Regions from separate parts of the Pseudomonas sp. LBUM1668 genome, predicted to be linked through region 4. Evidence: predicted binding sites of a transcription regulator. Region 4 holds the regulator's gene; each other region holds the start of a gene.
What was found. The regulator FliA, encoded in region 4, starts transcription of late flagellar genes. The targets are predictions, from matches to a motif close to CTAAAGTTTNNNNNNNNNNNGCCGNTAA.

Region 1: the regulator FliA is predicted to act here: its motif matches at 3,193-3,220, upstream of flgM (flagellar biosynthesis anti-sigma factor FlgM).
Region 2: the regulator FliA is predicted to act here: its motif matches at 2,248-2,275, upstream of ACA061_RS13135 (methyl-accepting chemotaxis protein).
Region 3: the regulator FliA is predicted to act here: its motif matches at 3,774-3,801, upstream of motA (flagellar motor stator protein MotA).

Annotation. Positions count from the first base shown of each region.
Region 1 covers NZ_CP166787.1:4,397,352-4,402,987, forward strand. The annotation lists gene flgB (flagellar basal body rod protein FlgB) at 1-76, opposite strand, end outside; gene cheR (protein-glutamate O-methyltransferase CheR) at 445-1,272, opposite strand; gene ACA061_RS19835 (chemotaxis protein CheV) at 1,319-2,251, opposite strand; gene flgA (flagellar basal body P-ring formation chaperone FlgA) at 2,333-3,094, shown strand; gene flgM (flagellar biosynthesis anti-sigma factor FlgM) at 3,256-3,582, shown strand; gene ACA061_RS19850 (flagella synthesis protein FlgN) at 3,631-4,098, shown strand; gene ACA061_RS19855 (flagellar brake protein) at 4,182-4,928, shown strand; gene ACA061_RS19860 (MFS transporter) at 5,195-5,636, opposite strand, start outside.
Region 2 covers NZ_CP166787.1:2,918,265-2,923,900, forward strand. The annotation lists gene pnuC (nicotinamide riboside transporter PnuC) at 1-124, opposite strand, end outside; gene ACA061_RS13135 (methyl-accepting chemotaxis protein) at 486-2,120, opposite strand; gene ACA061_RS13140 (undecaprenyl-diphosphate phosphatase) at 2,425-3,255, shown strand; gene ACA061_RS13145 (DUF1294 domain-containing protein) at 3,252-3,680, shown strand; gene ACA061_RS13150 (MmcQ/YjbR family DNA-binding protein) at 3,814-4,173, opposite strand; gene ACA061_RS13155 (LysR substrate-binding domain-containing protein) at 4,170-5,078, opposite strand; gene ACA061_RS13160 (FMN-dependent NADH-azoreductase) at 5,207-5,636, shown strand, end outside.
Region 3 covers NZ_CP166787.1:555,104-560,739, reverse strand. The annotation lists gene ACA061_RS02475 (hypothetical protein) at 1-60, shown strand, start outside; gene ACA061_RS02470 (caspase family protein) at 63-1,022, shown strand; gene ACA061_RS02465 (toll/interleukin-1 receptor domain-containing protein) at 1,022-1,507, shown strand; gene motB (flagellar motor protein MotB) at 1,765-2,850, opposite strand; gene motA (flagellar motor stator protein MotA) at 2,854-3,705, opposite strand; gene ACA061_RS02450 (HDOD domain-containing protein) at 3,872-5,410, shown strand; gene rhdA (thiosulfate sulfurtransferase) at 5,453-5,636, shown strand, end outside.
Region 4 covers NZ_CP166787.1:1,678,401-1,684,036, reverse strand. The annotation lists gene ACA061_RS07530 (chemotaxis protein CheA) at 1-1,431, opposite strand, end outside; gene ACA061_RS07525 (protein phosphatase CheZ) at 1,469-2,257, opposite strand; gene ACA061_RS07520 (chemotaxis response regulator CheY) at 2,280-2,651, opposite strand; gene fliA (RNA polymerase sigma factor FliA) at 2,819-3,559, opposite strand; gene fleN (flagellar synthesis regulator FleN) at 3,556-4,386, opposite strand; gene flhF (flagellar biosynthesis GTPase FlhF) at 4,503-5,636, opposite strand, start outside.

The DNA.
Region 1 (5,636 bases), 2.7 Mb from region 4:
GCACTTCAGCGCGCTGGGCGCGGAAGCCCAGAGCCTTTTCGTGAATGCCGAGCGCTTTATCGAAGCTGATGCTCATGTCGGGAACCTTCAGGTGACCGGTTTTTCGTAACTGAGCTTTAGCAAGTGGCGTGCCAATGCAAGAAACACCCGTAAACCGGGGCCTTGTGGGCTATCGGCAATGCGGCAATGCCAGAAAAGCGGCAACCGCTTTCCGCCAGATGCCGCTTTTCTGCCGCTTGCCCCTGCCTTTACCGAATACCCCGGAACTGGTCTCAATCTGTAGGAGCTGCCGAAGGCTGCGATCTTTTGACTTTGTTTTTTAGAAACAAGATCAAAAGATCGCAGCCTTCGGCAGCTCCTACAGGGAATTGGCGCCTGGGAGATTATTCGGCACAAAAAAACGGGAGCCCCTGAGGACTCCCGTTCTTGTGACGCCGATGTCAGTTACTTCGCCTGGTAAATGATCCCCGGGCTGCACTGAACCATCTGGTAATGGTCCGGCAAACCGTTCAGCGCTTCGGAAGCACCGAGGAACAGATAACCGCCCGGCTTCAACGTGCTGTGGATGCGCAACAGAATGTCTTTCTTCACTTCAGCCGAGAAGTAGATCAACACGTTGCGGCAGAACACGATGTCGAACTTGCCCAGCGCTGCATAGCTGTCGAGCAAGTTGAACGAGCGGAATTCCACCCGGTTCTTGATCGGCGCCTTGACGGCCCAGCGACCCGGCCCTTTCGGGTCGAAGTAACGTTGCAAGCGATCAGGCGACAAGCCACGACCGATTGCCAGGCTGTCGTACTCGCCGGTCTTGCAGTTGTTCAACATGAGACCAGACAGATCCGTGGCAACGATCTGCACGCCCATCTTCAACTGGCCGAGATTGCTGCGCTCGAACTCGTCGATCGACATCGACAGCGAGTACGGTTCCTGACCCGAGGAACACGCCGCCGACCAGATCCGCAGACGCTGGTTGGGAGCGGCCTTGATGGCTTCGGGCAGCACCTTGTTCTTCAAGACTTCAAACGGATAGGTGTCACGAAACCACAGGGTTTCGTTGGTCGTCATGGCATCGACCACCTGCTCGCGCAAACCGCTGCGCGGCTGGGTCTGGATGCGCTGAACCAGCTCACCCAGGGACTTGATGCCTTGCACTTCCATCAGTTTGTTGAGACGGCTCGAGACCAGGTATTGCTTGTTTTCACCGAGCAAAATGCCACAGGCTTTTTCCAGGAACACCCGGAACTGTTCGAAATCCAAATTACCCGTAGACAATGATGCCGCCTCTTAAATCGTGTTGACCGCCAGGGGCAGAAGGCCCCTAGCTGATATCTGCTGCTTTGATCCGGTCGACTACCCGGGATGCCAGGTCATCAGGACGGAATTTGGCCAGAAAGTCATCGGCACCGACTTTCTTGACCATCGCCTGATTGAACACTCCCGACAACGAAGTATGCAGGATGATATGAAGCTTTTGCATGCGTGGGTCGCTGCGGATTTCCGCCGTCAGGGTGTACCCGTCCATCTCCGGCATCTCGATGTCGGAGATCATCATCAGGAACTCTTCTTCCGGCTTCTTGCCCTCGTCGACCAGCTTGCGCAGGTAATCCAGCGCCTGCTTGCCGTCGTTCAACGCCACGACTTCCACGCCAACCGTCTGCAGACACCGCGAGACCTGCTTGCGTGCCACCGACGAGTCATCGACTGTCAGCACCCGCAGCGACAACGCTTTGGTCTGGGTCTCGACATCGACCACGCCGACCGAAATCGCTTCCGGCGTCGGTGCGACTTCCGCCAGCACTTTCTCGACGTCGATGATTTCGACTAACTGATTGTCCACCCGAGTCACAGCGGTCAGATAATGATCGCGACCCGTGCCCTTGGGCGGCGGATGAATCTCTTCCCAGTTCATGTTGACGATGCGCTCCACCGAGCGGACCAGGAAACCCTGGGTCTTGGTGTTGTACTCCGTGATGATCACGAACGGGTTGTTCTTGTCTTTCAACGCACCTGAGCCGGTCGCCATTGCCAGATCAAGGATCGGAATGGTCGCCCCCCGAATACTTGCCACCCCGCACACGACAGGACTGGACTTGGGCATCAACGTCAGCGACGGGCATTGCAGCACTTCCCGAACCTTGAACACGTTGATCCCGTAGAGTTGCTGACCGTCAAGACGGAACAACAACAGCTCCAGGCGATTCTGCCCTACCAGTTGCGTGCGCTGGTTCACCGAATCCATTACACCAGCCATGCCAGACTCCTAAACCAACGCCAAGTGTTGTTGCGACGCACATTCATTGCTAAACGGCACGGCGCTTGCTTTTTAACTCGTATGAACGCTCAAACGACATTTTTCCGACGCCTGACATCTTCCCTCCGCAGAGGGCTTTGCGCGGTGTCCGCCATTTATTGCTGTTTCGCTGGCAGCCCTGCCATTGCTGATGCGGTTACCCTGCCTGACATGCTTATCGGCGTCACACAGGGCTTTCTTGAGTTCACCGTAGAAGACTATCTGGCAACCAGTCAAACGGAAGGCCGCTACGAAATCGAAGTGAACCAGCTCGACCCCCGCATGCGCATGCCCATGTGCGACAAGGAATTGACAGCCTCACTGGAGAGTCCGGCACGTCCTTTGGGCCGGGTAACGGTCAAGGTTCGCTGTGAGGGCGCCTCCCCCTGGACCGTGTTCGTACCCGCTCAAGTCCGCCTGTTTCGCGAGATTGTGACCACTACCCGCCCCCTCAAGCGCGCCGGGATTATCGAGCCTCAGGATGTGGTTTTGCGCGAGCGCGATGTCAGCACAATCAACCAGGGTTTTTTGACGTCGGTAGACGACGCGATCGGGCAGAAATTAACCCGACCAACGGTAGCCGATCAGGTCATTACCCTGGTGCATCTGGAACAGGCGGAAGTTGTGCGCAAAGGCGATCAAGTGGTCATCACCGCCCGCAGCGGGACGATGGCCGTGCGCATGCCCGGCGAAGCCTTGGCCAACGGCGGCCTGAGGGAACAGATCCGGGTGAAAAACCTCAACTCGCAACGGGTCATCAAGGCGCAAGTCGTCGCGCCGGGCCAAGTGGAAGTCGCCATGTAGAAGCCCTCGTGAGAAAACTGGCGCGGACCCCGTCGCTTCCCTAAACTGTGCCGCAGCAGGACACGCGCCGGCGCATGCAGACTCATTCGCAAATGGGCCTAAAGTTTTCCAGGGGATAGCCGAAAACATGGCAAGCGTCCAAATTCCCAGAGGTTTTTATCATGGTCATCGATTTCAGCCGTTTGAACAGCTCCTCGTCACTTACGGGCAGTACGCGTACCAGCAACGCCAAGGAAACCGCCGAAAACGGCACCTCAGCGCCGCTGAATACCCCGGCCGAATCGGCCAGTACCGCTAAAAGCGGGGAATCGGTACACCTCAGCAATGAGGCTCAACAGTTGCAGAAGGTCACTGACAAGCTGCGCGATCAACCTGCTGTCGACAAAGCCCGTGTGGCCGAGTTGAAAGCCGCGATTGCCGATGGCAGCTATAAAGTCGACAGCAACCGTGTAGCCAGCAAACTGCTCAACTTCGAAGCCCAGCGCTAGGCCTTCGCCTGCGCCAGGCTTTTGGACGCTTAAAACCCAAGGCCAGCCATGCACGACACTAATTTACTGCAACTGATCAACGACGACTTTGCTCCAGCTCAACAATTGCTGGAGTTACTGCAAACCGAGGCCCTCGCCTTGCACGGTCGCGACATGCCCTTGCTGGAAGAAATTCTGGCGCGCAAACAGGCATTGATCATTCTGCTTGAACAGCATGGCCGCAAGCGCAGCGAAATCCTCGCCAGCCTGAACCTGCCGACTGACCGCACAGGCCTCGAGCAACTGGCCAGCCAGTCGAGCATTGGCGAGCAGTTGATGACGCAGGGCGATGCCCTCACTGACCTCATCAGCCAGTGCCAGGCAGCCAACGCCAAGAACGGCCAGTCGATCCAGATCCAGCAGGCCGCGACATCCAATCAGTTGAAAATTCTCACCGGGGGCGAACCGCCAGCGCTTTATGACGCCAGCGGCACTTTCGCCAGACCCGTCAAGCCGCGCACCTTCAGCCAGGCGTGAGCCATTCGCACTATCAACACGCGGAACATGCTGGCAAAATGCTGGCCATTCATCGTCAAATTTTGTCTGGAGATTGAGAGAACGTGCCAAACGCCCTAAGCGCGGATGATGCTCCGCAGCCACCTAAGGTGCTCACCACGCCCCTGGAAATCTCCAGCAACCTGCGTCAACTGCAAGACAGTCACGACCCGCTGATCATCACGTTCCATGAGCGCAGCCAGCGCTTCCAGAGCTACCTGATCAAAGTAGACCGCGACAGCGCCTCGATCGCTCTGGACGAAATGATCCCGCGTGACGGCGAACGCTTTCTGCTGGCCGGTGAACCGTTCAGGGTTGAAGGCTTCCATGATGGCGTACGCATTGCTTGGGAATGCAACGGTACGCTGAACATCGAAGAATCCGACGGCGACCGCTTTTACACCGGCGAGCTGCCGACCGAAGTGGTTTATCACCAGCGCCGCAACGCGTTTCGCGCAGCACTGAAACTGACCGACCTGGTCAGCGTTGAACTGGGTGGCGAAAAGCTCAAGGCGCCGATCCAGGGCAAACTGCTGGATATTTCCGCCACCGGTTGCAAACTGCGCTTTGAAGGCGACATCACTGACCGGCTGCAACTGGGCCAGGTCTACGACCGCATGATCGCCCCGCCACTGTTCGGCAATCAGCCGATTTCCGTCGAACTGCGCTATCTGCACTTCGAAGAAAAACTCAACATCACCTTCGCCGGCCTGCGTTTCCACAACATCAGTGGCCCGGCCGCGCGCAACGTCGAGCGTTTCGTCTATCAGTTGCAACGTGAAGCACGGCGTTTCGACAAAGACGATATGTGAGTCGTACGCGCCAATAAAAAGGGCAGTCACCTCGCGGTGACTGCCCTTTTTTATGTCTGCCAAAGGATTGAAGCGCTAGGAAATCCCTGTGGCGAGGGGATTTATCCCCGATGGGGCGCGAAGCACCCCCAAGAACCATTCAATGCGGTGTATCAGTGAGATCAGGTCAAAAGGATTTGGGCCGCTGCGCAGCCCATCGGGGATAAATCCCCTCGCCACAAAAGCCTGCGCAACTCCGAAATCCTCAGTTGCTTGCTCTGCCTTATTCAAGGCCTGGCACCGCTGATATCCGGTGTTGGTTTTTCGCCGTCGTCATCGGGGCTTGCTTCTGGCTCAGATGGAGATTCAGGCTCTGTTTCAGGCTCCGGCTCTGGTTCCGGCGACACCGGATTCTGCATCTGCTCCTGCACCACCTGCTCATCCACTCGCGGATCAAGCGCAGCGACCAGCGGCGAACTCGACATGCTGTCCGGCATCGCCACGTGATGCAGCGGCGCGTCGTCGACCTGATGCAGATTGGTCACCGCTTTCGGGCGGATTCGCCACACCAGCACCAGCGCAAAGAAGCTGAAGAACGCATACAGGCTCTGACTGCCGAGAAACTTCATCAGTACGCCCGCCAGCAATGGCCCAATACTCGCACCCACCCCGTAAGTGACCAGCAGCATCGCCGTCAGCGACACGCGCCGATCACCTTCGACGTGGTCG
Region 2 (5,636 bases), 1.2 Mb from region 4:
AGAAGATCCAGCTATAGAGCAACACCATGACCAGCCCGATCGGCCAGCACCACGGATTCTGTTTGACCGTCAGCCACACGGCAATGACACCGAGAGCGGCGGCAAACAGTTCAAGCCCGGACATGTGGGTTCCTTGGGGGGGAGTTGAAAGAGGGGGCGGATTGTACTGTATTCGCCAGAACACTGAAGGACCCAAGGAGCGAGCTTGCTCGCGAAAGCGTCGGCACACTCAACAATGATGCTGAATGTTGGGCCCTCATCGCTGGCAAGCCAGCTCCCACATGGATTTTTTGCGGTGCTCAGCCTTTGTGGCACGCCGACAAAGCCTGCCAACTCCCACATGGATTTATTTAGTGCTCAAAATGATGGCGCTGCACAAAAACTTGTGGGAGCTGGCTTGCCAGCGATAGCGGTGGGTCAGGCGACATCTCTACCGACAGATCCACCGTTATCGCGAGCAGGCTCACTCCTACAGGAGAATGGCGTTAGACGCGGAACTGGCGCAGCAGGCCGTTGAGTTGTTCGCTCAACTGGCCAAGTCTTACGCTGGCCGCACTCGACTGTTCTGCCGCCACGGCCGTGCTGTGCGACAGACCCGCCGCTTGAGTAACGTTCTGATTGATGTCCTCGACCACATGCGCCTGTTGCAGCGTGGCGCTGGCAATCGATGCGTTCAGGCCATTGAGATTGCGCAATGCCTGGCCGATGGCATTCAGGCTCGCGCCGGCCAGCCCAGCCTGTTCAATAGTCAGTTGCGACGCCTTGCTGCTGTCACCGATAACCTTGACCGCTGCCTCGGAATGATTTTGCAGGCGTTCGATCATCGACTGGATTTCCGCTGTCGACTTCTGCGTACGCTGCGCCAGCAAGCGCACTTCATCCGCCACCACGGCAAATCCACGACCCTGTTCACCGGCCCGTGCTGCTTCGATGGCCGCGTTGAGGGCGAGAAGGTTGGTTTGCTCGGCGATCGAACGAATCACCTCCAGCACACTGCCGATCTGGGTACTTTCGGTGGCCAGGGTGCGAATCACCTCGACCGCTTGGTCAATGGTGCCCGAGAGCTTGTCGATCTGTTGCAGGCTGCCGTCGATATTGATCTGGCCCTGTTGCGCCTGCGCCTCGGCATCACGCATTTCGGCGGCCGCATGCTCGGCGTTTTTCGCCACGTCCTGCACGCCGTAAGTCACCTCGTTGATCGCGGTGGCGACCAACTCCATTTGTTGCGACTGTTGCTGGCTACGTTGTTGGGCCTGCGAGGCATCGTTGCCCAGTTCGCTGGACGATTGACCGAGCGCGCTGGCCGACACCTGCAACTCACCGATCACCCCGCGCAATTTGGCGGTAAATGCATTGAAGTGGTGAGCCAGTTCGGTGACTTCATCCTTGCCGTGGGTGTCGAGGCTGCGGGTCAGGTCGCTTTCGCCGCTGGCGATGTTGGCCATGGCGTTCACGGTCTCCTGCAAGGGGCGCACGATGCTGCGCGCGATCAGGATCACCAACAGCGCCATGATCACGGCGATCACCAAGCCGATAACGGTGGCCTTGATCATCTGGCTCTTGAATTCGGCCTGCACGTCGTCGACGTAAACCCCAGAGCCAAGCACCCAGCCCCACGGTTCGAACAATTTCACGTAAGAAGTTTTCGCCACCGGCTCACTCGCGCCAGGCTTCGGCCAGCGGTAGTCGACCATGCCGGCGCCCTTGGACTTGGCAATCGCGACCATCTCGTTGAACACCGCAAAGCCGTCCGGATCGCGGATCGCCGACAGGTTCTGGCCTTCGAGCTTGGGGTTGGTCGGGTGCATGACCATTACGGGCGTGAGGTCGTTGATCCAGAAGTAATCGCTCTGGTCATAGCGCAGGCCACGGATGGCGGTGAGGGCTTGTTTCTGCGCGGCTTCCTTGGTCAGCGTGCCGGCGGTTTCCAGGTCATGGTAATAGGTCAGCAGGCCGCTGGCGGTCTGCACCACATGCTGGGTTTTCTGGGCTTTGGCGTGATACAGGTCATCGTGGATCTGCTTGAGCATCAACACGCCCAAGGTCAGCAACATGACCACTGCCACAATCAAGATGAGCCACAAGCGTCGGCTGATCGACACACTGCGCAAGCTGTTCATAACGCTGTCACTCCGGATTCTTTTTCTTGTAATAAACGACCGCCAGCATCCAACCACGATTTCGTGAGCGGGCATACGCGACCCAAGTCGGATAACGCGGCAGCGCTATTCAGGCTTGTCTGTTAGGATTTCGGCCCCGCGCGTGAAAACCTGAATCGAAGTTGCTATTTCACGGAATTTTGACCCTTTCGTAGGGATCCTGTGCGCGCGGAATCGGTCCAGCATTAACCAGCTACGCTGATCGCAGTGAACGTAAAAAAATACTATCGGGGCATGCCGGCGTGCATCGCTCTTTGGGGGATTGATGGATCTTTGGACCGCCTTGCAGGCATTGATACTAGGAGTTGTAGAAGGGCTGACGGAGTTTTTGCCCATTTCCAGTACCGGACACCAGATCATTGTTGCCGACTTGCTCAACTTCGGCGGCGAACGGGCCATGGCGTTCAACATCATCATTCAGCTCGGCGCGATTCTCGCGGTGGTCTGGGAATTTCGCCGCAAGATTTTCGACGTGGTCATCGGCTTGCCGACCCAGCCAAGTGCACGGCGCTTTACGGCTAATCTGCTGATCGCATTCTTGCCAGCCGTGGTGTTGGGAGTGATTTTTGCTGATCTTATCCACGAATACCTGTTCAACCCGATCACCGTGGCGGCCGCGCTGGTGGTGGGCGGGGTGATCATGTTGTGGGCCGAAAAGCGTCAGCATGAAGTGCATGCCGAGACGGTCGATGAAATTCGCTGGAGCGACGCGCTGAAAATCGGCTTCGCGCAATGCCTGGCAATGATTCCCGGCACCTCGCGTTCCGGCTCGACGATCATTGGCGGCCTGCTGTTCGGCCTGTCGCGCAAGACGGCTACCGAGTTTTCTTTCTTCCTCGCCATGCCGACCATGGTCGGTGCCGCGGTGTACTCGGGCTACAAGTATCGGGATCTGTTTGTGCCGGCGGATTTTCCGGTGTTTGCCATCGGTTTCGTCACCGCGTTTATCTTCGCGATGATCGCGGTGCGCGGCTTGCTCAAGTTCATTGGCAGCCATAGCTATGCGGCATTCGCCTGGTATCGGATCGTGTTCGGGCTGGTGATTCTGGCGACGTGGCAGTTCGGCTGGGTGGACTGGACGGCGGCCAAGGCATGAATGATTCGCGCGCCCGCCGACCCGAAGGTCGGCCGTCCGGTGGCAGCATTCAGAACCTGAAACTGAAGCTGGTCGTTCTGTTGATCGTCTGCGCGTTGCCGTTGGCCGGCTCGCTGTCGATGTGGCTGAGCGGCATTTCTCTGGTGCCGCTGGCGGCGTACGGCATCGTCAGCGTGTTGGCGTTCTTCATGTACTGGGCAGACAAACGCAAGGCGCGCACCGATGCGTGGCGTACGCCGGAAAACATCCTCCATGCCGTGGAACTGGCTGGCGGTTGGCCGGGCGCGCTGATTGCCCAGCAGGTATTCCGGCACAAGACGCGCAAGGTGTCGTTTCAAATGCTGTTCTGGGTGATTGTCGCGCTGCATCAGGTGTTCTGGATCGACCAGTTGTTCCTTGGCTCGAATCTGCTAACCCTGCTCTAACCCCACCGCAAACCCCCTGTAGGAGCTGCCGAAGGCTCGGGCCGCGATCGGACGATCTTTTGATCTTAAAAGACAAGATCAAAAGATCGTCCGATCGCGGCCCGAGCCTTCGGCAGCTCCTACAGGGAGTGAGTTACAGAAGTAGGCCAACCCGGGTTTTCTTCGGCAACTTGCTCACCACCAACTGATGCGAGCGTTGCAGCAACCCCTGCAATTCCTCGGTGCCCAGCGGGTAGGGTGGGTGCATGATGATCCACTGTGCCCGGGCCAGATAGGGCGCCGGATGAATCCCCGGTCGATCGCAATGACCAAGAAACAGGTCCTTGTCGACCTTGAACGCCAGCGAATCCCCGCGTAAACCCTGCAAGGCAAACATCTTGTTGCCCGCAATCGAAAACACCCGCACGCCACCCCACTTGTAGTCCTCGCGCGCGCCGGGCAAGGCCAGACAAAACGCGGCGACGTCCGCTTCGCTCATTTTTCCCTTGCTCATAACAACCGCTCCCCACAGGCATTGAACGACTCGACCAGGTGATCAATCCACGCACGCACCGCCGGCATGACCCCACGCCGATGCGGGTAAACTGCCTGCAGCCAACCGCCGGGCAGCGACCACTCGGGCAGCAATTGCACCAGAGCGCCGCTTTCCAGCTCCGCTTCGCAAAACATCATAGGCAGCATCGTGAAACCCTGGCCGGCCAGTACGCAGGCCTTGCGCACGACAAAATCGTCGATGCCCAGCCGTGCTTCCATGCTCAGTTCGAAGCTGTTGCCCTGCTGATCGAGTAAACGCAAGTGCACCAAGCGATCGGCCTCCAGCGCCCCGAGCACCGGCAGGTTCTTCAGCTCTTGCGGATGGCTGATCGACTGGCCTTGCATGAATGTCGGACTGGCCACGACCACCGTTTGTGCCTGGCGCAGACGTCGGGTGACCAGCAACGGGTCTTCATCACCCAGCTCGCGTACGCGCAGGGCAACATCAAAGCCTTCGGCGACCAGATCGACCCGACGATTAAGCAGCACCACTTCAAGTTGCACCTGAGGAAATTTGCCGAGAAAGTCGCTGATCACCCACGGCAGCATTTCATGCGCAAGACCGGTAGGGCAGGACACCCGCAAACGTCCCCGCGGTTCGCTGGACATGCTGGCGACGGCTTCATCGGCCATTTCCGCTTCCAGCAACATCGCCTGACAGTGCCGCAAATAACGCTCGCCGACCGCGGTGAGATTGAGTTGGCGCGTGGTGCGTTGCAGCAAACGCGCACCGAGGCGCTCTTCCAGTTCGGCGATTCTGCGTGACAGTCGTGACTTTGGAATCCCCAGCAGACGTCCGGCTGCCGCAAAACCGCCAGCCTCGACGACTTTGGCGAAATAGTAGAGATCGTTGAGATCTTGCATGGTTGGTACCCAACTGTTCTATCAGTGGGACGAACTATCGCATTGCTGGCGGCTAATCAGCTATTGGTTTCTTGCGTAGGATTGTCTCCATTCCGTCGCCACCGGCGATTCATTCCAGGAGATCCCACATGAAACTGCTGCATATCGATTCGAGCATTCTGGGCGACAACTCGGCTTCCCGTCTGTTGAGCAGCGAAGTCGTCAAAGCCTGGCAGGCCGCTGAGCCAAGTGCTGTGGTGACTTACCGTGACCTGGCCGCCGATGCCATCAGCCACTTCTCGTCGACCACTCTGGTTGCCGCCGGCACCACCGCTGAATTGCGTAACGCCGCACAGCAACACGAAGCCGACCTCAGCGCTTCGACACTGGCCGAGTTCATCGCCGCCGACGCTGTAGTCATCGCTGCACCGATGTACAACTTCACCGTACCGACGCAACTCAAGGCGTGGATCGACCGCGTTGCCGTTGCCGGTCAGACCTTCCGCTACACCGAAGCCGGCCCTGAAGGCCTGTGCGGTGGCAAGAAAGTGGTGATCGTTTCCACCTCTGGCGGCATTC
Region 3 (5,636 bases), 1.1 Mb from region 4:
GAGTGCGCGTGGAACACCAACAGCATTGTCAGCGCGATTCGCCTGCATACGGCGGTGTAACCATGCGCAAGGGACTGTTTATCGGGATCAACGACTACAAACACATCTCGCGCTTGAGCGGGTGCAGCAATGACGCCATGGCCATGGCATCCGTACTGAAAACCGACGCCAATGGCGACCCCAACTTCAAGAACGTGGTGCTGACGTCCGCCGAGGATCACTTGAGCAGGGAGAAACTCGAAGACCAGATTCGCGAACTGTTTTCCGGTGACTGCAACGTCGCGCTGCTGTACTTCGCCGGGCATGGCGGCTTCGACACTGACAATGATGAAGGCATGCTGCTGCCTCAGGATTTCCGTAACCCCAAGGACGGCATCCGCATCAGCGACATCCTCAACTGGGCAGCCAAAGCGACCAAGATCAAAAACAAGGTGATCATCCTCGACTGCTGCCAAAGCGGCGCGGCCGGCGAGGTGCGCGCGTTGCGCAGTGAAAGCAGCGTGGTCGGTGAAGGCATGACGATTCTGACCGCGTGCAAAAAGGAAGAGCCGGCCATGGAAGGCGCGCAACACGGCGTGTTCACCGGACTGCTGTTGCAGGCGTTGCATGGCGGCGCAGCCAACATCCTCGGCAAAATCACCCCCGGCAGCCTCTATTCCTTCGTCGACAACGCGCTCGATGCCTGGGAGCAGCGTCCGGTGTTCAAGACCAACGTCTCGCAGTTCATTTCCCTGCGCGAAGTCTCGCCGCTGATCCCCAAGGAGATCCTGCGCAAACTCCCCGAATGGTTTGCCGAAGCCGAGTCGGTTTTCCCGCTCGATCCCAGCTACGAACCCACCGAAGCCACTTTCAATCCGGAACACGGCGAAGTCTTCGCCCAGCTGCAAAAGTGCAACCGCCACAGCCTGATAGAACCGATGGACGCCGAGCATATGTATTACGCCGCCATTCATTCCACCGGCTGCCGCCTCACCGCCCTCGGCGCCTACTACCGCGAACTCGCCCTCAAAGGACATTTCTGATGCCAGTCTTTATCAGCTACCGCCACATGGATCGCGCCCACGCGATGGCGATCAACAGCCGCCTGATCAGGGCCAACATCAAGACCTACCTTGACGTGCTGGACCCGGAATCGCAGACCACCGACGACATCACCGGGGTCATCACGCGCAACATCACCGAGTGCACGCACTTGCTGGCGGTGGTTTCGGAAAAAACCGCGTTGTCGTGGTGGGTGCCGTTTGAGATCGGCGAGGCGACGATCAGCAATCGGCGGATCTGTTCCTTCAGGACCGGGCCAGCGGAGTTGCCGTTGTATCTGGACAAATGGCCGAAGCTGAGCACGGAGAGTGATCTGGATTTCTTTATTGATGCGTATCGTGAGGAGGTGTCGAACAAGCGGTCGATATCGTTGGAATCGATGAGTGAATCCGTCAAGGGCACCTACAAACGCAATGCCGACATGTTCCACGAACAACTGAAGAACCGGATTCGGCGCGGGTTCTGAAACATCGTCACCCTTGATGCCCCTCACCCTAACCCTCTCCCGGAGGGAGAGGGGACTGACCGAGGCGGATGTTCGAGTTACGCCGACGTGAAAGACCGAGTCGAACTCAGGTCTTGAACCGCATGAAGATCGGCTCCCTTTCCCCCTCGCTCCCTGGGGGGAGAGGGCTGGGGTGAGGGGAAAGATCCAACGAACACAACGAAGCACAAGCCGACAGACACAAAAAAGCCGCGATCATCTCGCGGCTTTTTTGTGAATCACTGCTTCGGCGCGGGGGCCGGTGCAGTGGCCGGTGGCGCTGTTGGCGCTGTTGGCGCTGGCGCCGTACTCCCCTGCTCAGCCGGTTTGGGCGCAACGTCGTCGAACAGGTTCAGCCGTTCGCGCAGCTCGTGGGCAGGCACCGGCTGCTGATCCGCCGGCAAGGCATTCGGGTCGACCGGGGTTGCCGGCGCGGCACCGTTCTGACCTTGTTCGGCCGGCTTCGCAGCGTCGGGGCCTTGCGCACCTTCGATGGCCGCCTGAGCCTTTTTGGTCAGCACCACGATATCGATGCGACGGTTGACCGGGTTGAACGGTTTTTCCTTGTCGAACAGTGCCGACGAAGCGTAACCGACCACCCGCGCCACTTGCGCGTCGGGATAACTGCCCGCGATCAGCGCACGCCGTGCAGCGTTGGCGCGGTTGGCTGAAAGCTCCCAGTTGCCGTAATCGCCGGTACCGATATACGGCTTGGCATCGGTGTGGCCGCTGATGCTGATCTTGTTCGGCACCGCTTTGATGGTGTCGGCCATGGCTAGCAGGATGTCTTCAAAGTACGGCTTCAGGCGCGCAGAACCCGAGTCGAACATCGGCCGGTTCTCGGCGTCCATGATCTGGATGCGCAAGCCGTTCGGCGTGATCTCGAAGAGGATCTGGTCCTTGAATTTCTGCAGTTGCGGGTTCTCGTCGACCTTGTTCTGCAGTTCTTGCAGCAACAGTTCCAGGCGTTCTTTCTCGACCATTTCGGCCATGCCTTCGACTTGCTCGGTGTCGACGGTGACCTTGTCCGGTTGCGGCTGGGACTTCACCTCGGGGTTAAGGGTGTTCTCCGGCGCCAGCGTCGGCGTACCGCCCAGATCGATGATGTATGGCGTGCCGCTTTCGGAGAAGCCGACCGGGTCTTTGAAGTAACCGGCGATAGCAATCTTCTGCTCCGGCGTTGCAGTGGACAGCAGCCACAGCACCAGGAAGAACGCCATCATCGCCGTGGCGAAGTCGGCGAAGGCGATTTTCCATGCCCCGCCGTGGTGCCCGCCGGCTATGCGCTTGACGCGCTTGATGATAATCGGCTGATTATTTTCCATGACTTAGCGACCGCGAACCGCTTGTTCGAGCTCGGCAAAGCTTGGACGGTGGGCCGGGTACAGAACCTTGCGACCGAACTCCACCGCCAGCGATGGCGGCATGCCGGAAGCGGAAGCCACCAGCGAAGCTTTAATGGCTTCATACACGTTCAGCTCTTCCTTGGCATCGTGGGCCAGGGAATGCGCCAACGGACCGAAGAAGCCGTAGGCGGCGAGAATACCGAAGAAGGTACCGACCAGTGCCGCACCAACGTGCAGGCCGATGGATTTCTGATCGCCTTCACCCAGGGAGGCCATGGTCACCACGATACCGAGTACCGCCGCAACGATACCGAAACCCGGCATGGCGTCGGCAATGCCGTTCACCGCGTGGGATGGGTGCTCGAGGTCTTCCTTGAGGCTGTACAGCTCCATGTCGAACAGGCCTTCCAGCTCGTGCGGAGCCATGTTGCCGGAGGACATGATGCGCAGGTAATCGCAGATAAACGCGGTCATGCGTTCATCTTTAAGCACCGCCGGGTACTTGGCGAAGATCGGGCTCGCGGCGGCATCTTCGATGTCGCCCTCGATGGCCATCATGCCTTCGCGGCGGCTCTTGTTGAGGATCTCGTAGATCAGCCCCAGCACTTCCAGATAGAAAGTGTGGGTGAAGCGCGAACTGAACATGCTCAGGGATTTCTTGAGCACGTGCATCGTCATGTAGCTGGGGTTCGCCTGGAGAAAAGCGCCCAGTGCAGCACCGCCGATGATCAACACCTCGAAAGGCTGGATCAGGGCGGCAATTTTGCCGTGGGAGAGCACGTATCCGCCGAGCACGCTCGCGAATACGACGATGATGCCGATAATTTTAGCCATAGGTAGAAAGTACTTATTTAAGTCGGGTTCAAGGTCATATTCGGAAGTTAAAAAATCTCTTCTTCTACTTATCGGCAAAACTGCGCCAGACTATAGCCAGTTCAGGCGAAAAGCCAATTTAGCCCATGCCGGGCGCGTCTACAGTCAGTGAAGATCTTGTCCAGACATGGCTAATGAAACGAACGTCCCACACGCACAACCGACCACACTCGACGGCTGGGTAAAACTGCTCGACAGCGTTCTACTGCCCGTACCGCAGGAGGCGCACGACAAGGTCTGCCGCGCGATCCGCGACAATCGCAGCTCGCTTCGCGACATCGCCGACCTGATGCAAGACAGCCCGGCCCTGGCCTTGAGCATCATCCGTGAGGCCAATCGTCACACCCACGGCAACATGGCCACGCCGGCAGAAAATCTCGAAGTGGCGATCAATCGCCTCGGCCTCGCCCGCACCGAAGAATTGCTCGCGCGGCTGCCCGCCGTTCCGCAGATGCAGATCCCCAAGGCCCTGCGCCAACTGCAAATGATCAGCCAGCACGCCACGCAACAGGCCAACGGTTTTTTTGCTAGTCGCCTGGCGCGGCTGTGGCAGGACATTCATTGGGGCAGCCTGTTGTTCCTCTCGCCGCTGTGGCCGCTGGCGCTGACTTACCCGCAATTGCTTGAAGAGTGGGAGCTGCGCGTTATCCACAAGGGCGAATCGGCACGCACCGTCGAGAAGCAATTGTTTGGCGTGCGTCTGCTGGCAATCGCGCAAGCACTGGTGGCCGTCTGGCACCTGCCAATCTGGGTGCAACAGGGCTATAAACTGCTGCTCAGCGAGCACCGAGAACTGGTCAAAGTGTTGCGCATCGCCCGCGACAGCGAGCATCCGCTACGCCAGCAAAACCGTCTGGACGATGATCCGACTCTGCGCCGCTGGCTCAATCAGCCAGCCAATACCGTGTTGCTGGCCAACGGCCTGGCGCTGTCGGCGCAGCAGGCGTGGGACAGCCCGCACAGCGAGCGCTGGCAGTACCTGACCAGTCTTTATCTACAGATTTCGATGGACGAGGTGCAACAACAGCTGCACCAGCAAGCCGCCAACAGCGCGCGCCAGCATGCGATGCCTGACTTGTGGCACCCGGCGGTGTCGTTGCTGTGGCCGTGGGGCACGCGTCGCTTGCCCGCTGGCATGCTGCCTGCGGCGGCGCCCAATGCCGAAGATTTGACCCAGTGGCGCCGGCAATGCGCCGAATTACTGGCAGAGCCGAGTCGCTTCACCAATGCCATGAGCCTGACCGTCGCCGCCCGCGACGCGCTAGTGGCCAGCGGCATGCGGCGGGTGATGATCCTGATGGCTGATCGCACGCAGTCGAACTTGCGCGTGCATCAAACCGTTGGCCTGCCGAAAGAAGCTGCGGCGCTGAATTTCGTCGTCAGCCAGAGCAAGGTCCTGCAACGACTGCTCGCGCAGCAGGCACAGGTGCGGATCAATCCAGAGAACAACGCGCAATTCTCCGCATTGTTGCCGGCGGGCCTGCGCACGTTGTTCCGTGGCGAGCATCTGTTCCTGCGCTCACTGGTCAATAACGGCCGGGTGATCATGATCGTCGTCGCCGATCAGGGCGGCGGGCCGTTCGCCGATATCACCGTACAAGCCTTTGGCAAAACCGCGCAGTGCATCGAAAAAGCCCTGCACAGCTTTAGCAGCCGTGGCCGATGAGGCTGCGCTACAATCCCCCCCTTTGTGCTCTGGAGACCTCACATGTCTGACTTCTCTGGCTTGCCGCTCGTTATCGAACCGAGCGACCTGCTCCCTCGCCTCGATGCCAGCGAACTCATCCTGGTGGACCTGACCAGTCCCGCCCGCTATGCCGAAGGTCATCTGCCCGGCGCACGCTTTGTCGATCCGAAACGCACCCAGCTCGGCCAACCGCCAGCACCGGGCC
Region 4 (5,636 bases):
GTCGACCGCGTTGCGCACCAAGTGGACCAGCGGATCGGCCAGGGCCTCGACAAGGTTTTTGTCGAGGTCGGTTTCTTCGCCGACCAGTTCCAGGTTGATTTCTTTCTTGAGCTGACGAGCCAGGTCGCGAACCAGACGCGGGAAGCGCCCGAAGACTTTCTTGATCGGCTGCATCCGCGTTTTCATCACCGCGGTCTGCAAGTCAGCCGTGACCACGTCGAGGTTCGACACAGCCTTTTGCATGGCTTCGTCGCCGCTGTTAAGACCCAGGCGCACCAGACGGTTACGCACCAGCACCAGCTCGCCGACCATGTTCATGATTTCGTCGAGACGCGCAGTGTCGACCCGCACGGTGGTTTCGGCTTCGCTGGCCGGTTTTTCCGGCGGTGGCGCGGCTGGCGCACGGGCCGGAGCCGGTGCAGCAGCGGCCGCAGGTTTTGGCGATTCGGCTTTCGGCGCAGGCTTGGGCGCTGCGGCGGGGGCCTTGGCGGCAGGCGTGGCGACGGCGGCAGTGCTGCCGGCAGACGCGGTACCCACTTCAGTGAACTTGCCTTTGCCGTGCAATTCGTCGAGCAGCGATTCGAATTCGTGATCGCTGATCAGGTCGCTACCGGCCGCAGCCGCCGCCGGAGCAGCAGGCGCAGGCACCGCGGCAATGGCCGATTCCAGCGCATCAACGGCAAAGTTGCCCTTGCCGTGCAACTGATCGAGCAGTGCTTCGAATTCGTCGTCGGTGATGTCCGAGCTGTCGCCCTTGGCCGGGGCCGCAGGGGCCGCCGCCGCTGGGGCCACAGCATCAACCGCGAACTGGCCTTTGCCGTGCAGTTGATCGAGCAACGACTCGAACTCGGCATCGGTGATTTCATCGCTGGCCGCTTCGGTTGCAGCAGGCGCAGCGGCAGCCGCCGGGGCTTCGGCCTGCGCCTTGACGGCGTTTAGCGAGTCCAGCAACTGTTCAAATTCGTTATCGGTGATGTCGCCCGAATCGCTTTCGGCAACCGGTGCCTCGACGACTTCTTCAACCGCGACGGCATCAGCCGCTTGCGGCTCGGCCAGGCGCGCCAAAGCGGCCAGCAGTTCAGGCGTAGCCGCCGTAATCGGGCTGCGCTCGCGCACTTCGGTGAACATGCCGTTCACCGCATCCAGTGCTTCGAGCACAACGTCCATCAGTTCTGAATCAACGCGACGCTCACCCTTTCGCAGGATGTCGAACACGTTTTCGGCGATGTGACAGCACTCAACCAGCTCATTGAGCTGAAGGAAGCCGGCGCCCCCTTTTACAGTGTGGAAACCGCGAAAAATTGCGTTGAGCAGATCAGCATCATCCGGGCGGCTTTCCAGCTCGACCAATTGTTCTGACAGCTGCTCAAGAATCTCGCCGGCCTCAACCAGGAAATCCTGAAGGATCTCTTCATCGGCGCCGAAGCTCATTAAGGGGGTGCTCCTAACAGGTCTAAAAACCTAAACTTCAAAATCCAAGGCTGGATAGCAAATCGTCCACATCGTCCTGACCGGACACAACGTCTTCTCGTTTATCGGCATGAATCTGCGGACCTTCACCCTGCGAGAGATGTTTTTGTGGATCTTTTTCAGCGAGCATCGCCGCACGGTCATGTTCGATGCCCGCAAAGCGGTCCACCTGACTGGCCATGAGCACGAGTTTGAGCAAATTGCTTTCGACTTCGGTGACCAGTTGGGTCACACGCTTGATCACCTGACCGGTGAGGTCCTGATAATCCTGAGCCAGCAGGATGTCGTTCAGATTGCTCGACACCGCACGGTTGCCCGTGGTGCTGCGTGACAGAAAACCGTCGACCCGGCGCGCCAGTTCGCGGAACTCTTCAGCTCCGACCTCACGACGCATGAAACGACCCCAATCGGTACTCAAGGACTGGGCTTCCTCAGCCAGACCATTGACCACCGGCGTGGCGTTTTCCACCAGATCCATGGTGCGGTTGGCCGCGGCTTCCGTCAGCTTGACCACATAGCCCAGGCGTTCGGTGGCGTCGGTAATTTGCGACACTTCCTCGGCCTGCGGCATGTTCGGATCAATCTGGAAATTGACGATCGCACTGTGCAGTTCACGTGTGAGCTTGCCAACTTCCTGGTACAGGCCACGGTCACGGGTCTGATTGAGCTCATGGATCAATTGCACAGCGTCGCCGAACCTGCCCTTTTCAAGGCTTTCGACCAGTTCGACCGCATGTTTTTTCAGGGTCGATTCAAAATCGCCCTGTGAAGATTCGTTGTGGTCCATAGCTCCCCCGTGGCGCAGTTTCTCAACCGATGCGTTCGAAAATCTTCTCGATTTTGTCTTTCAACGCCTGGGCCGTGAAGGGTTTCACCACATAGCCGTTTACACCGGCCTGGGCTGCTTCAATGATCTGTTCGCGCTTGGCTTCAGCGGTCACCATCAGCACTGGCAGGTGCTTGAGTTTTTCATCGGCGCGCACGTGACGCAGCAGGTCGATACCGGTCATGCCCGGCATGTTCCAGTCCGTTACCAGAAAGTCGATGCTGCCGCTGTTGAGAACCGGAATGGCGGTAATGCCATCGTCAGCCTCGACGGTGTTGGTGAACCCCAGATCGCGCAGCAGGTTCTTGATGATCCGCCGCATCGTTGAGAAGTCATCAACGATGAGGATTTTCATGTTCTTGTCCAATTCGACCTCCAAGCAGTCTTAAACGCGCCCAGCACCTGGACGCGCCATTTCATTCAATCCGGCGTAACACTCAAAGACTGTCTGGAGCACAACAGAGCAAGACCGGTGCCGTTCATCACCGCACCAGCCTCGTTCGCAGTGTCCCCACACTGCCTTCAGCGCGCTCGCCACTCCCCCAAACGCCCCCGCAAACGGGCCGCGCACTGGCTGTGTAACTGGCTGACCCGCGACTCACTGACGCCAAGGACTTCACCGATCTCCTTGAGGTTCAGCTCTTCGTCGTAGTACAGCGCCAACACCAGTCGCTCACGCTCCGGCAAATTGGCAATCGCGTCCGCCAGCGCTGCCTGGAAGCGTTCATCTTCCAGATCGCGTGACGGCTCAAGATGAGCACTCGCGCCATCCTCGTGCAGCCCTTCGTGTTCGCCGTCCTGCAACAGGTCGTCGAAACTGAACAGGCGGCTGCCCAAGGTGTCATTCAAAATCCCGTAATAATCATCGAGACTCAATTGGAGTTCGGCCGCAACTTCGTGATCTTTAGCATCACGGCCGGTTTTAGCTTCAATCGAGCGAATTGCGTCGCTGACCATACGGGTATTGCGGTGAACCGAGCGTGGCGCCCAGTCCCCTTTGCGCACTTCGTCGAGCATCGCGCCGCGGATTCGAATGCCCGCGTACGTTTCGAAACTGGCGCCTTTGCTGGCGTCATATTTGGTCGAGACTTCGAGCAGGCCGATCATCCCGGCCTGGATCAGGTCTTCGACCTGCACACTCGCCGGCAACCGTGCCAGCAAGTGATAGGCAATGCGTTTGACCAGTGGCGCGTAACGCTCGATCAACTCGTACTGCGCATCACGTGCCGACTTCTTGTAGTAGTTCATACCGCTTGCGGTCATATGACAGGCCCTGCCGTTTGCTGCACGAGGCGCTCGACGAAGAATTCAAGGTGGCCGCGCGGGTTGGCAGGCAGCGGCCAGGTATCGACCTTCTGTGCAATTGCCTTGAACGCCAGAGCGCACTTGGAGCGCGGAAAGGCTTCGTAGACCGCACGTTGTTTCTGCACGGCCTTGCGCACGCTTTCGTCGTAAGGCACGGCGCCGACGTATTGTAGGGCCACGTCAAGGAAGCGATCCGTGACCTTGGTCAACTTGGCGAACAGGTTGCGCCCTTCCTGCGGGCTCTGCGCCATGTTGGCCAGGACGCGGAAGCGGTTCATGCCGTAATCGCGGTTGAGCAACTTGATCAGCGCGTAAGCGTCAGTGATCGAAGTCGGCTCGTCGCAGACCACCAGCAACACTTCTTGCGCGGCGCGTACGAAACTGACTACCGAGTCACCAATACCCGCAGCGGTGTCGATCACCAGTACGTCGAGATTGTCGCCGATGTCGCTGAACGCCTGAATCAGACCGGCATGCTGAGCCGGGCTCAGATGCACCATGCTCTGAGTGCCCGATGCGGCAGGCACGATGCGAATTCCGCCCGGGCCTTGCAACAGCACGTCGCGCAATTCGCAGCGGCCTTCGATCACGTCGGCCAAGGTGCGTTTGGGCGTCAGGCCCAACAGAACGTCGACGTTCGCCAGCCCCAGATCGGCGTCCAGCAGCATGACCCGACGGCCAAGCTCTGCCAGCGCCAGAGACAAGTTCACTGACACGTTAGTCTTGCCGACGCCACCTTTGCCGCCGGTCACCGCGATCACCTGTACGGGATGCATGCTGCCCATGTTATTTCTTTACCTTGTCTTGCATAGACGGAGGCCACATTACTGGCTGCGCGTTCACAAACGGAACAATGCATGGCAGACCATCGATGTAGGTACAAAAACGGTTCATGATTACCTCAGCCTACCTGCTTGGTCGGGCTGTGATAGATATCAGCGAACATGTCAGCCATGGCTTCTTCGCTGGGTTCTTCCTGCATTTGCACGCTGACGGCGCGGCTGACCAGTTGATGACGGCGCGGCAGATGCAAATCATCCGGAATCCGTGGGCCATCGGTCAGATACGCGACCGGCAATTCATGACTGATCGCCAGGCTCAACACTTCGCCAAGGCTGGCCGTTTCATCCAGTTTAGTCAGGATGCACCCGGCGAGCCCGCAACGCTTGTAACTGTGATAAGCGGCGGTTAGAACCTGTTTCTGGCTGGTGGTTGCCAGCACGAGATAATTTTTTGAACGGATGCCACGCCCGGCCAGACTTTCGAGCTGCATGCGCAGTGCCGGATCGCTGGCCTGCAGGCCGGCGGTATCGATCAGCACCACGCGTTTGCGCAGCAGCGGGTCCAGGGCCTGCACCAACGACTGACCCGGATCGACGTGCGTTACCGGCACGTTGAGAATCCGGCCCAGGGTCTTCAGTTGTTCCTGCGCGCCGATGCGGAAGCTGTCCATGCTCACCAGCGCGACATTCTGCGCGCCGTACTTGAGCACGTAACGGGCAGCAAGCTTGGCCAGCGTGGTGGTCTTGCCCATGCCGGCAGGGCCGACCATGGCAATCACACCGCCCTCTTCCAGCGGCTCGACTTCCGGTACGGCAATCATCCGCGCCAGGTGCGCCAGCAGCATGCGCCAGGCCTGACGCGGTTCTTCGATATCCGTGATCATCGCCAGCAGGTCGCGCGACAACGGGCCGGACAGGCCAATCCGTTGCAGACGGCGATACAGGTTGGCTTGCGCTGGGCGGCTGCCCTGCAGCTGATTCCAGGCGAGGGTGCCGAGCTGAACTTCCATCAGCTCGCGCAGGCTGTTCAATTCAAAACGCATCGAGTCCAGTGCGCGCGGATCAATCCCGCCGGACGATTGCGCAGGTGCCGGGGCCGGACGCGCCGGGGCCGCATAAGTCGGCTCGCTCAACGGTTCGGCAGCGGTCAGCGGCAGGCCGGCGGTCATTGGCAAACCGGCGAACAACTGGCGATTGGTGTCGCCGTCGGCCTCGCCACGCAGGCTCAATTCGGCCTGAGCGGTGACGATGCG